DNA from 2 places in the Listeria sp. PSOL-1 genome. Region 1 is predicted to be linked to the other one. Evidence: a T-box and tRNA genes for the amino acid it is inferred to sense, from the RefSeq annotation. Region 1 holds a T-box; the other holds one or more tRNA genes.
What was found. A T-box is a leader RNA that pairs with one kind of tRNA and senses whether it is charged. The one in region 1 lies ahead of serS (serine--tRNA ligase), so its partner is inferred to be a tRNA-Ser.
Positions count from the first base shown of each region.

Region 1 (5,800 bases):
AACAAGGTCATTTAGAGGAAGCGATTTCAACAAGCCAACAACTACTGACAGAAGAAAAAATTAGCGCGATCAAAAAACCCGTGTTGCTTTTATACGGGACTCGTTCATCATTTGCTCAAACAGGCAAGCGCTTAAAAGAACTCATCCCCCATTCTCAGTTAAACTTTGTTGCTGGAGATCATAATTTCCCAGTCAAAAAAGGCAAGTGGCTTATCCAAAAAATAACGAATTTTCTTTCCAAACAAGATAAACCTGCTTTCTTAAAATTAAATAACATCCAAAAGTCATATTATCTAAATAAAGAAGAATTCCCAGTGCTAAAGGGTGTTAATTTACAAATTGGACATGGAGAATTTGTTTCTATTTTAGGAGAATCTGGTGGTGGTAAATCCACATTAATGAATATCATTGGCGGGTTAGACAATAAATATTCAGGAGAAGTTATCATAAGCGGCCAAAATATCAAAGAAAGCTCCGAAAAAGAACTTGATGCGTATCGCCGCAATACCATTGGCTTCATTTTTCAATCTTTCAACTTAATCAATTATCTTAATGTACTAGATAACGTGTTAATTTCTCTAAAAATGACAAACCTAACGAAAGAAGAACAAATAAAACAAGCAACTGATTTATTAAAACAAGTCGGCTTGGAAGCACATATGGAAAAACACCCTAATCAACTCTCAGGCGGACAAAAACAGCGTGTAGCAATTGCCCGAGCTTTAGCGCATGATCCTACGATTATTATTGCAGATGAACCAACAGGCGCACTCGATGCTCAAAATACGAAAGAAGTCTTAGAGATTTTAAAAAAGATTGCTAAATCTGGAAAATTAGTTATCGTCGTTACGCATTCAAAGGACGTGGCGAATTACGGGACTTATATTGTTCGTCTCGCTGATGGAGAGGTTGAAGAAGAAGAAAGACTACGAAAACCTTATCCGATCAAAAAGCCAAAAAAAACAATTAGTAAACCACTTTCCTTTCCAAACCTTATTAAAATGGCATGGAACCATATTATGTACAATATTAAAAGAAATCTCCTTATCACTTTAGGCGGAGCGATTGGTATTTTTTCGGTGATTTTGATGTTAGCTTTAGGCTCGGGAGGAAACGGTTATATTAATCAACAAATTGGTGAATTGGTGAATCCAAATTCTTTCCAAGTCATGAAAAAAGCAGAAAATACTCAGCAACCAAAGCCTTCTGAAAAAATAGCCAATCAAGATTTGAATGAACTTAAAAAAGTAGCTCACGTTAAAAATGTCCAAAAAGGAATGTTCGTCAGCGGAGCAACTTTCAATTATGAAAAAAACAAAACGCAAACGCCCACTTTCCAAACACTTACAGACAGCGTAAAACAAAATGATATTAAAATAGGCAAGTCGCCGAGGAAAAACGAAATCCTTTTAGAAAAAGGTAAAGCCAAAGAACTCGACAAAAATTATAAAAAATTAATTGGCAAAAAAGTTAAATTATCGCTACAGGCCTTAGACTCTGATAACGTTCCCCAAATTATCTCTACAGAACTCACCATTTCAGGTATTTCAGATGAACAAGGTAGCTCAGCCATTTCCTATGCCACACTAGAATCAATGTATAAGGCGAATAACCTAACACTGACACCTAACTTTATTAATATCTCAGTTGATAAAACCACCAATGTAAAAACTGTTCAAAATAAAATCAAGGATATTAAAGAAGGCAAGAACGCAAAATATTCCATTACAGGAGTTGGTGCAATTCTAGATACCGTCACGCTTTATATTAACCTAGCTGTCTATGTTTTAGCAGCAATCGCTGGCATTTCCCTTCTTGTTTCTGCTATTATGGTGATCGTTGTATTGTATATCTCTGTTTCTGAGCGAACGAAAGAGATTGGTATTTTACGAGCACTTGGCGCTAGAAGAAAAGATATTCGCTATCTATTTGTATCAGAAGCTTTCTTTTTGGGACTTTTCAGCTCTATTTTAGGAGTTATTGGCGCAGTTGTTACCCAAGCCCTTGTTAACCCGATCAGCTATGAACATATCACGTATAACATTATCCAAATTTCACTTGGACATGCCATATTTGGCGTGGTCATCAACATCATCATTAACCTACTTGCAGCCTTAGCCCCAAGCCGAAAAGCAGCCAAATTAGATCCAATCGAAGCATTAACAGTCGAATAGTCAAGAGCTTGTAAAGCGTAGGTTCTACATTTCGAACACAACAAATCGAGCGAAAGCGTTTGTATTAAAGAAGTTTGCCAGAATCCGGAAGCGGAGCGTACGACTGTACGTGAGAACCGGAAGTCTGGCAAACTTCTTCAATGCGAACACTTGTCACCGATTTATTTTGCGTATGCCGCAGTCACACGTTTAATGCCCCCCATGTAAGGTTGAAGCACTTTTGGAATTTGCACTGAGCCATCTTCTTCTTGATAATTTTCCAAGATCGCAGCTACCGTCCGCCCAATGGCAAGTCCAGAACCATTTAATGTGTGGACATACTCAGGTTTTGCATTGGCTTCTCTACGAAAACGAATATTGGCTCTCCGTGCTTGGAAAGCTTCAAAATTACTACATGAAGAAATTTCGCGATACGCGCCGTAACTTGGTATCCATACCTCTAAGTCGTATTTTTTTGCTGCGGTAAAGCCTAAATCAGCCGTACACATACTAAGTACACGATAAGGAAGTTCTAAGCGGCGTAAGACTTCTTCAGCGTTAGCTGTTAATGCTTCTAGCGCTTGATAAGATTCTTCTGGCTTAACAAACTGGACTAATTCGACTTTATTGAATTGATGCTGTCTGATTAATCCACGCGTATCTCGACCAGCTGAACCCGCCTCAGAACGAAAACACGCACTAAACGCAGTATATTTACGCGGCAAGTCTTCTGCTTTTAAAATGTCATCACGATGATAATTTGTTACTGGGACTTCCGCTGTTGGAATTAAGAAATAATCTTCTTTTTCAATAAGAAAAGCATCTTCTTCAAATTTAGGTAATTGTCCTGTTCCTGTCATACTTGTGCGATTTACTAGATAAGGAGGTAACATTTCTTCATACTGATGTTCTGTCGCATGTAAATCCATCATGAAATTGAGCAAGGCACGCTCTAACCGTGCACCCAACTTTTTATAGAAAACAAAGCGACTGCCAGTAACTTTAGCAGCGTTCTCAAAATCTAAAATATCAAGCGCTTTTCCTAAATCCCAATGTGGTTTTGGCTCAAAGTCAAAATGACGAACTTCTCCCCATTTGCGAATCTCAATATTATCATCTTCAGAATCACCTATTGGCGTCGATTCATGCGGAATATTTGGAATTGACATCAAAATTTGCTCTAGTTTTTCATCAATTTCTTTTAATTCTAAATCAAGCGCCTTAATTTTATCGCCAACAACGCGCATTTCTTCAATTTTTGCCTCTGCACTTTGTTTATTTCTTTTAAGCTCTGCAATTTCGGCTGAAACTTCATTCCGCTCGCTTTTTAAGTTTTCTGATTCTAAAATCAATGTTCTTCTCCGTTTATCAAGCTCACCAAATTTCTCAAACTCACCTAAATCTTCCCCACGATGAGTGAGCTTAGCTTTTACTTCTTCAAACTGATTTCTTAGTAATTTAACATCTAACATAATTTCTTCCTCCTTTATAAATTAAAAAACTCCCGCCTCTTCTCTTTTGTAGAGAAGGGACGGAAGTTAACCGCGTTGCCACCCTAAATTGAGACCACTAAGGGTCTCCAGCTTCATTTTGATTTAACGGCTCTAACCGGAATAGCTTCGTCACTATTCACTCCAAGATGGATTCATAAAGCTCTTTCGCAGATTCGCACCACCCATCTGCTCTCTTTTAGAAAGATCTCTTTATTACTAGTTCTCATCAACGCTTTCCTTTGTTTAATTACTTGTATTCTAACTTATGTTGCCACATTTGACAAGCATTTTTTGCTAAGCTTGTTAAAATAAAGATTATCTGCTATAAAAGAAATAAGTAGGTTAAAAGGGGGATTTCACAAAATGATTTTATTAATTGACCATCATGATTCTTTTACGTACAACCTCTATCAATATTTTTTAGAGCTAGGGACGAATGTTGACGTTGTTTATCCTGAAAAACTCGCTCATATTACGAACTTTTCATATTATAAAGGCATTGTTTTATCCCCAGGGCCCGGTTCTCCTGAAACGAAAAAAGAAACGCTTGCCTTTTTAGCTAAAATTCCTACTGATATGCCAATCCTTGGAATTTGCTTAGGTCACCAGATCATCGCTTATCATTTTGGTGGAAAGATAATCAAAGCACCTGCCCCATTTCACGGTAAAACAAGTGAAGTGATGACTTATCCTAGCAAATTATTCCAAGATATCCCCAAAAAAATTACCGTCACGCGCTATCATTCGCTTATTGTTCCACGTGAAACATTACCTAATAATTTATTGATTACTGCAGAAACAGATAACCAGTTGATCATGGCATTAGAACACCGTTTTTTACCAATTATGAGCGTTCAATTTCATCCAGAAGCGATCCTTTCAACCTATGGCCATCAAATCTTAGCTAATTTTTTACAATTTGCTGAAGGGAGAAACAGATAATGAGCCTGTTACAATTTGATTTTGAAGGTATTTCAAAGCGTTTCACTAAACCAATTGAGATTTTACAAACACATTCACTTGCAGAAATTCCAGCCATTTTCGCCCGAGCCGAAGCAGCAAAGGCATCAGGCAAATATATCGCTGGTTATGTTAGCTACGAAGCCGCTCCTGCTTTTAATATAAAAATGAAAACATACGAAAATACAAGTTTACCACTTGTCTGGTTTGGCATTTATGACCGTTATGAGAGCGGAATAAATCTTCCTGCTGATAGCTACCCTTTTTCATTTCAATTTGATACCACTTTTGCTGATTATCAAACTGCCATAAATGAGATAAAGCAACAAATTGCCTGTGGAAATACCTACCAAGTAAACTACACGATCCGCTTAAACACAGAGTATCCCAGCCATGCTAATTGGGCGGGCTATTATCAGCAATTAAAACAAATCAGTGATGTTCCATATTCGGCCTTGCTCGACTTAGATGACTATCAAATTTTATCAGCTTCCCCAGAGTTATTTTTCAAAGCAAGCCAACGTGAAATAACCGTTCGCCCAATGAAAGGTACAGCGACACGCGGACAAACTGAACAAGAAGACAATGAATACTTTCACTGGTTGCAAAATGATCCAAAAAACCGCGCTGAAAACGTCATGATCGTTGACTTACTGAGAAATGATTTAGGACGAATTGCTGTTCCCGGAAGCGTGAAAGTCACCAAACTTTGTGAGCTTGAAGCTTATCCAACGGTTTGGCAAATGACATCTACTATTCGTGCTACGATAAAAAAAGAGATTTCATTATTTAAGTATTTTCAAGCGCTTTTCCCGTGCGGTTCGATTACTGGCGCTCCAAAAATCAGTACAATGAATGTGATTAAAGATTTAGAAACAAGCCCTCGTGAAGTTTATTGCGGTGCCATTGGCTATATTACACCTAATGATGAGATGATCTTTAGCGTGCCTATTCGGACACTTATAGCTGATAAAAGAAAACAAACTGTTACGTATGGCGTTGGTGGAGGAATTGTCTGGGACTCCACCGCAAATAAAGAATATCAAGAAGTACACGCTAAAAAAGCTGTCCTAAATAATGCCTTCCCTGAGTTTGGCTTAATCGAAAGCATGCGTTTAGAAAATGGTGAAATTAAGCGCCAATCCTTGCACAACCAACGCTTGAAGAAAAGTGCTCAGCATTTTAATTTTCATT
Region 1 is NZ_LR760298.1:1,840,592-1,846,391, forward strand. Features, by position in the region: gene G6Q10_RS08930 (alpha/beta fold hydrolase) at 1-2,174, shown strand, start outside; gene serS (serine--tRNA ligase) at 2,336-3,625, opposite strand; T-box leader at 3,678-3,885, opposite strand; gene G6Q10_RS08940 (anthranilate synthase component II) at 4,010-4,588, shown strand; gene pabB (aminodeoxychorismate synthase component I) at 4,588-5,800, shown strand, end outside.

Region 2 (5,800 bases), 360 kb from region 1:
CATGGCTACGCCCACACGCACTAACGATAGCTTTATTTACTCGTCTTTTTTATTTGCTTTAGCTTGTTGCTCACGTGCTAGATCTTTATTCGCAATGGTTGGATTTTCTTTCTTGTTGTTTGGATCTTCTGCTGCTTTTTTCTGAAGTTCAAAGTATTTATCTAAAACTTGTTTAGCAATTTGCATGTTAATCTTATGATCTTGACCATTGACACGGTAACCCCAAGGAACGACCACAGAAATGGCGATTTTAGGATCCTTAGCAGGAGCATATCCAATGAAGGTTGTATTCCAAACTTCAGCCATCTTATTGCCTTTTTTTGGACCATCATAGAAGGCTTGTGCCGTACCAGTTTTCCCAGCCACATCGTAGTCACTTGATGTAAAGACACTTCTTGCTGTACCTGAAGAGCCATGTGTCACAAGATAAAAACCATCTCTAACCGTTTTCATTTGTTGTTCAGTAGCAGGAATTTTATTTAAAACAGTAGCATTTGATTTTGATTTTATTTTACCAAGTTCATCACCTTTGTCACTTGGATCACGAATTTCTTTAATTAAGGTTGGCTTTAGCCGCTTACCTCCATTGGCAATGGTTGCGCTATATTGGGCAAGTTGTAGCGGTGTATAAGAGTCATATTGTCCGATAGCAAAGTCAAGTAATTTACCGCCTACATCGTCTGGTCCTTTATAACCAACTTGTTCACCAGGTAAATCAATTTCTGTTTTAGCACCTAATCCGAACATCCGGTAATACTTTCTCATTTTAGAGAAGGTGTCTAAATTTGCATGAAGTGGCGCATCATAAACATACTTAGCACCAGACCATTTCATTGCGGTTTGGAACATATACGAGTTAGATGAACGCTCTAAAGCTTGTTCTGGATTTAAAGAGATATTATTATAGCCACTATTATTGAACCAAGAACTCTTCTTCTTCGTTCCTTTGATCTTAATTGGTTGGTCAACAAAGACAGTACTTGGTGTAATAACGCCATCCATCATCGCGCCAAGTTCAGTAGCACCCTTTACAGTTGAACCCATATTATAAGCGGTTGTGAAAGCACCAAGTGAATAATCCTCAAATTTACCTTTTTCATTCAAGCGCTGACCAGCCATAGCTAAAACTTGTCCATCCCTTGGATCCATTGCGACAACAAACGCTCGGTCGAACAAATCAGATTGCCCATAAGACTTACCTTGATTAATATTTGTGCGCAAAATTTCTTCGGTGGCTTTTTGCAAATTCACATCAAGCGAAAGAACTAGGTCTTTCCCGTTTTGACCAGCTTCTTTTTGGACCGTGTTAATAATATTATTGTTAGAATCAAGCACGGTTTCGTATTCTGCTTTTTTTCCAGCTAAGACCTTTTCATATTCGGATTCAAGATAGCTTTTTCCAACACGATCATTTCGGTTGTAGCCTTGTGATAAATAATATTTTACTTTATCTTCTGGCAAACCTTCTTTTTCAGTACTAACAGATCCTAAAATGGAGCGTAGCGTCTCATCATAAGGGTAATATCTATTCCAATTCATCGTGGAATCAACACCTGGAAGTTCATCTAGATTTTCACTAACACGTGCAATTTCACTTTGAGAAACATTTTTATCTTTAATAATTTGCTCACTTAACGCATAACCGTTTGTCATCCGCTTATAGAGTGTAGCAATTTTAATGTCTGTTTTAGTAAGCTTATCAAGGTCCGCTTTAGTCACTTCATTTAATTGAGCCTTGTACTGCTCATTAGAACTCTTTTCACGCTCTTTTTTTGTTAAACGTTTGCTTGATTCGTCTTCATTTGTTGCGATCCAGTAGTTTTTTAACGTACGTGTTGATATTTTTTCATCTGGAACATCGATCAAATTATTTAATTTCTTCGCCACTCGTAAAATCTCATCGTTTTGTGTTTTGCTGCTTCGTGTGTAAGTAATGGTGTTTACTGCGCTATTACCGACAAGTAAGTTGTAATGGCTATCATAAATCCCACCACGGGGCATATTTTTTTTGATCATTACATTATTGGTTCGTTCTGCTTTTTTCTTATACGAATTACCGTCAACAATTTGCACAACTCCGAGACGTAAAATAAGCGCTGAAAAAAGTAAAAAAACGATAAAAAATAAAATATTTAAACGAAGGGGTAGCACAGGAATCTTTTTCTTTTCTTTTTTATCAGTGTTAGGCGTTCGCCTTATACGAAATTTCACACATACAAATCCTTTCTTTAATGATTAAAATAAGGTAATAAAAACCCTGCTCTTTTTATTTTAACAGATTATCTCCAATTCGTCGTTTAAAGATTTCTTAAAAATGCATGAGAAATGATAGAAGCTTTTTTCTATCATTTCCTCATCAACAGTCACTAACTTAAGTTAGTATCACTCAAACATATCGTAGAAGTCTAGCCTCAAATTTTTACCTTTACGGCAATTTATTCCCAGCAGACAAATAAATGTCATACCATTCCTCACGCGTCAAGGTGACTTCGCTAGCCTTACTAATTTTTTGTAATCGTTCAGGCGTCATTGTCCCAACAATTGCTTGCATTTGTGCAGGATGATGCAAGATCCAAGCAATTGCAATTGCAGCGTTAGTTACATGATATTTTTCAGCCACTTGCTTTAATTTTTTATTAACTTCTGGAAATTTTTCATTATCTAGAAAAACGCCTTCAAAATAACCATATTGAAATGGAGACCAAGCTTGAATCGTCATCTGCTGAATCCTACTATATTCTAAGATCCCATTGTCACGGTTAATGCCCGCTTCATTGGTCATATTTACATTAAAACCTGCATCAATCATTCCTGTATGCTTAAGACCAAATTGAAGCTGATTAATGAGTAATTCTTGATTTACCGCCGTTTTCAGCAATTCAATTTGCATTGGATTTTGATTACTTACACCAAAATGACGGACTTTCCCCGCCTTTTCTAACTCATCAAATGCTGCTGCAACTTCTTCAGGCTCCATCAATGTGTCTGGGCGATGCAACAATAAAATATCCAAGTAGTCCGTTTTTAAGCGTTTTAAAGTACCATCTACCGAAGCAATAATATGTTTCTTTGAAAAATCAAAAAGACCTTTTCTGATCCCACATTTTGATTGTAGAATCATTTTTTCTCTTAAATGCGCTTTTTGCGAAACAACATTTGCAAAAATTTCTTCCGATTTTCCAGCTCCATAAATATCGGCATGATCAAAAAAATTAATTCCTTGTTCAAGCGCAGTCATCACTATTTTCTCAGCTTCATTTGTTGAAAGGTTGGCCATACGCATACAACCAAGTGCAATTGCCGGAGCTTTTATCTTTCCACCTAAATTAATTTGTTTCATGACTATTCCACCTTTCTTTCATTCATTATATGATAATTTTACGAAAAAACGTAGGATTTCACTTGAATGAGGAATTAGAACTGGTATTTTTCATTTATTTATTATACAATACCTTTTGTTGGCAAGTTTTCATGATGGAGAAATACCCAAGTCCGGCTGAAGGGGACAGACTCGAAATCTGTTAGGCGGTGTATGCCGCGCCGGGGTTCGAATCCCCGTTTCTCCGTTTTCCAGATTGATTTCTCATATAATTCTTAACGAATATAAAGCGAGTTTCAAGTTTAGTTGGATATGATATCCATTCGAAATCAATCTATGTCTTTTACCAGTATGGTTCTCTCTTTCCCATACTGGTTTTTTATCATTTTTTCAAAAAAAGAAAATCAGACAAGCAAGCTAAATACTAGAAGTAAAATGGCTAGCAGAAAACCATTAATCCAACTAAAAGTTTTCCAAAAAGCAGCTTTTAAATTCGGAAAATAAAGAGAAAAAATACGAAATCCAATTAAATTGGCTACTGAAGCAATGAGTGTTCCTATTCCGCCAATGTTTACACCTAACAAAACAGCATGCGCATGGGCAGAAAATGGCGCAATTAAAATTGCAGCAGGAACATTACTAATCAGCTGACTTACTATAGCTGAGCCAATTAAACTAGATAGTGGGCGCGTCAAAAGCTGCGGAAGAAAATGCTTCATCAAAGAAATAGACATTAAATTTCCAACAATTAAAAAGAAAAACACAAACGTAAGAAGTAGCCGATAATCGATTTTCCTAAATGCAGTACGATCAAAAAACAGCAGTACAATACATAATAGCGGAACAACGATAAAATATGGTATAAGCTTTAATACTGTCAAAACCATAGCTATAAATAGGAAAACAGGAACAATCACAGCTTTCTTATTTATGGTTTGAGTTTCCGAAATATTTGCTAGTGTGAGTTCTTTTAACGGGATTTTCAACGTTAACACGAATAAAAGCACGAGCGAAATAAACGATAATGGTAATAACCAGCGTAAGAATGTGACAATGCTTAAATGGTAGTAAGCAAATAAAAAAAGATTTTGCGGATTTCCAAATGGCAATAATACACTTCCCAAATTAGCCGCTATAATAAGTAAAACAACACTCCAAATAATTTCAGGAAAATCTTTTACCTTTTTTACAATCATAATAAAAATCGGGATTAAGCTTAAAAGCGCGACATCATTCGTTAAAATCATGGACGAAAAAAAGCAAGCCATACTAAACGACGAACAAGAACACGTGTAGATTTAGCACTCCTGATCATTTTTTCAGCTAGAACATTTAGTACGCCCACTCTTTCAAAAGATTTTATAACTAGCATCAAACCAAACAGTGAAAAAATCATCTTGACATCAATGTAAGAGATGGCAAATTTTCCATATAAGCAGCTAGCTATGGCAAGTAAAAATGAAATGGTAAATAACCAATCCTTTTTTAAAAACATTAATATTTTCATGCTTTAGCCCCTCAAGAATGAAATAGCGATTTAGACACATTTAATTCCCCATTTTAAAGTCTTTACTTGTTAGCTCAAACCTTCCCTTTAACCCCGGTGTGATATAAACTTTTTTATTTTTGCTTACAAAAATGGCTTCCACACCTTTTTGCTTCTTAATAAACTTAAGTCCACTTTCAATTCCTTCAGAAAAGGCTGCGGAACTAAGACCATCACCGGTAATTGATTGATCACTAATGATAGATACACCTGCAATATCATTATCAAATGGATAACCTGTTTTTGGATTAAATAAATGATGATATTTTTTCCCATCTACTTCTAAAAAGCGCTCATAAATACCGGAAGTCACAATTGATTTATTTTGTTCAGGTAATTTGCCAAGGATTGTTCCTCTTGGCGAAAAAGGATCTTGAATGCCGACATTCCAATCCCCACCTTTTGGACTTTCACCTTGAACAATTACATTTCCTCCTAAATCAATAATTGAAGTGGTAACGCCATTTGCTTTAAATACTTGTTCAACTTGATCGGCAATGAAACCTTTGGCAATGCCGCCTAAATCTAACTGCATTCCTGCTTTTTTTAGATAGACTGTTTTATTTTGATCGTTTAATTCGATGTTTTTATACCCGATTAGTGGTAACCGCTGATTAATTTCACTTTGTGCTGGTTTTCTAGCATCTGGAAAACCAATATGCCAAAGTGAAGTAATGGGACCAATTGAAATATCTTTAGAACCACCTGTTGCCTGACTATACTTTATCCCTTCTTTAATTAAATAATAAATATCGTTATCTACTTTAACTGGTTGTTTCCCACTTGCTGCATTGATCTTATCAACTTGTGAGCTCCTTTTTTCTTCGTCATTGACATCAATTTTATCAGCTAATTCTCGAACTCGCTTAAACCCTTTATCTAAAACAGCTTCTTTTCCGTTATCATAAATTTTTAACGTTACAACCGTCCCCATT
Region 2 is NZ_LR760298.1:1,475,914-1,481,713, forward strand. Features, by position in the region: gene G6Q10_RS07125 (peptidoglycan D,D-transpeptidase FtsI family protein) at 37-2,211, opposite strand; gene G6Q10_RS07130 (aldo/keto reductase) at 2,426-3,340, opposite strand; tRNA gene G6Q10_RS07135 (tRNA-Ser) at 3,477-3,566, shown strand; gene G6Q10_RS07140 (SLC13 family permease) at 3,724-4,566, opposite strand; gene G6Q10_RS07145 (transporter permease) at 4,563-4,826, opposite strand; gene G6Q10_RS07150 (FAD:protein FMN transferase) at 4,867-5,800, opposite strand, start outside.
Region 2: it has a tRNA-Ser gene. The T-box ahead of serS (serine--tRNA ligase) is inferred to sense a tRNA for this amino acid. The anticodon was not compared.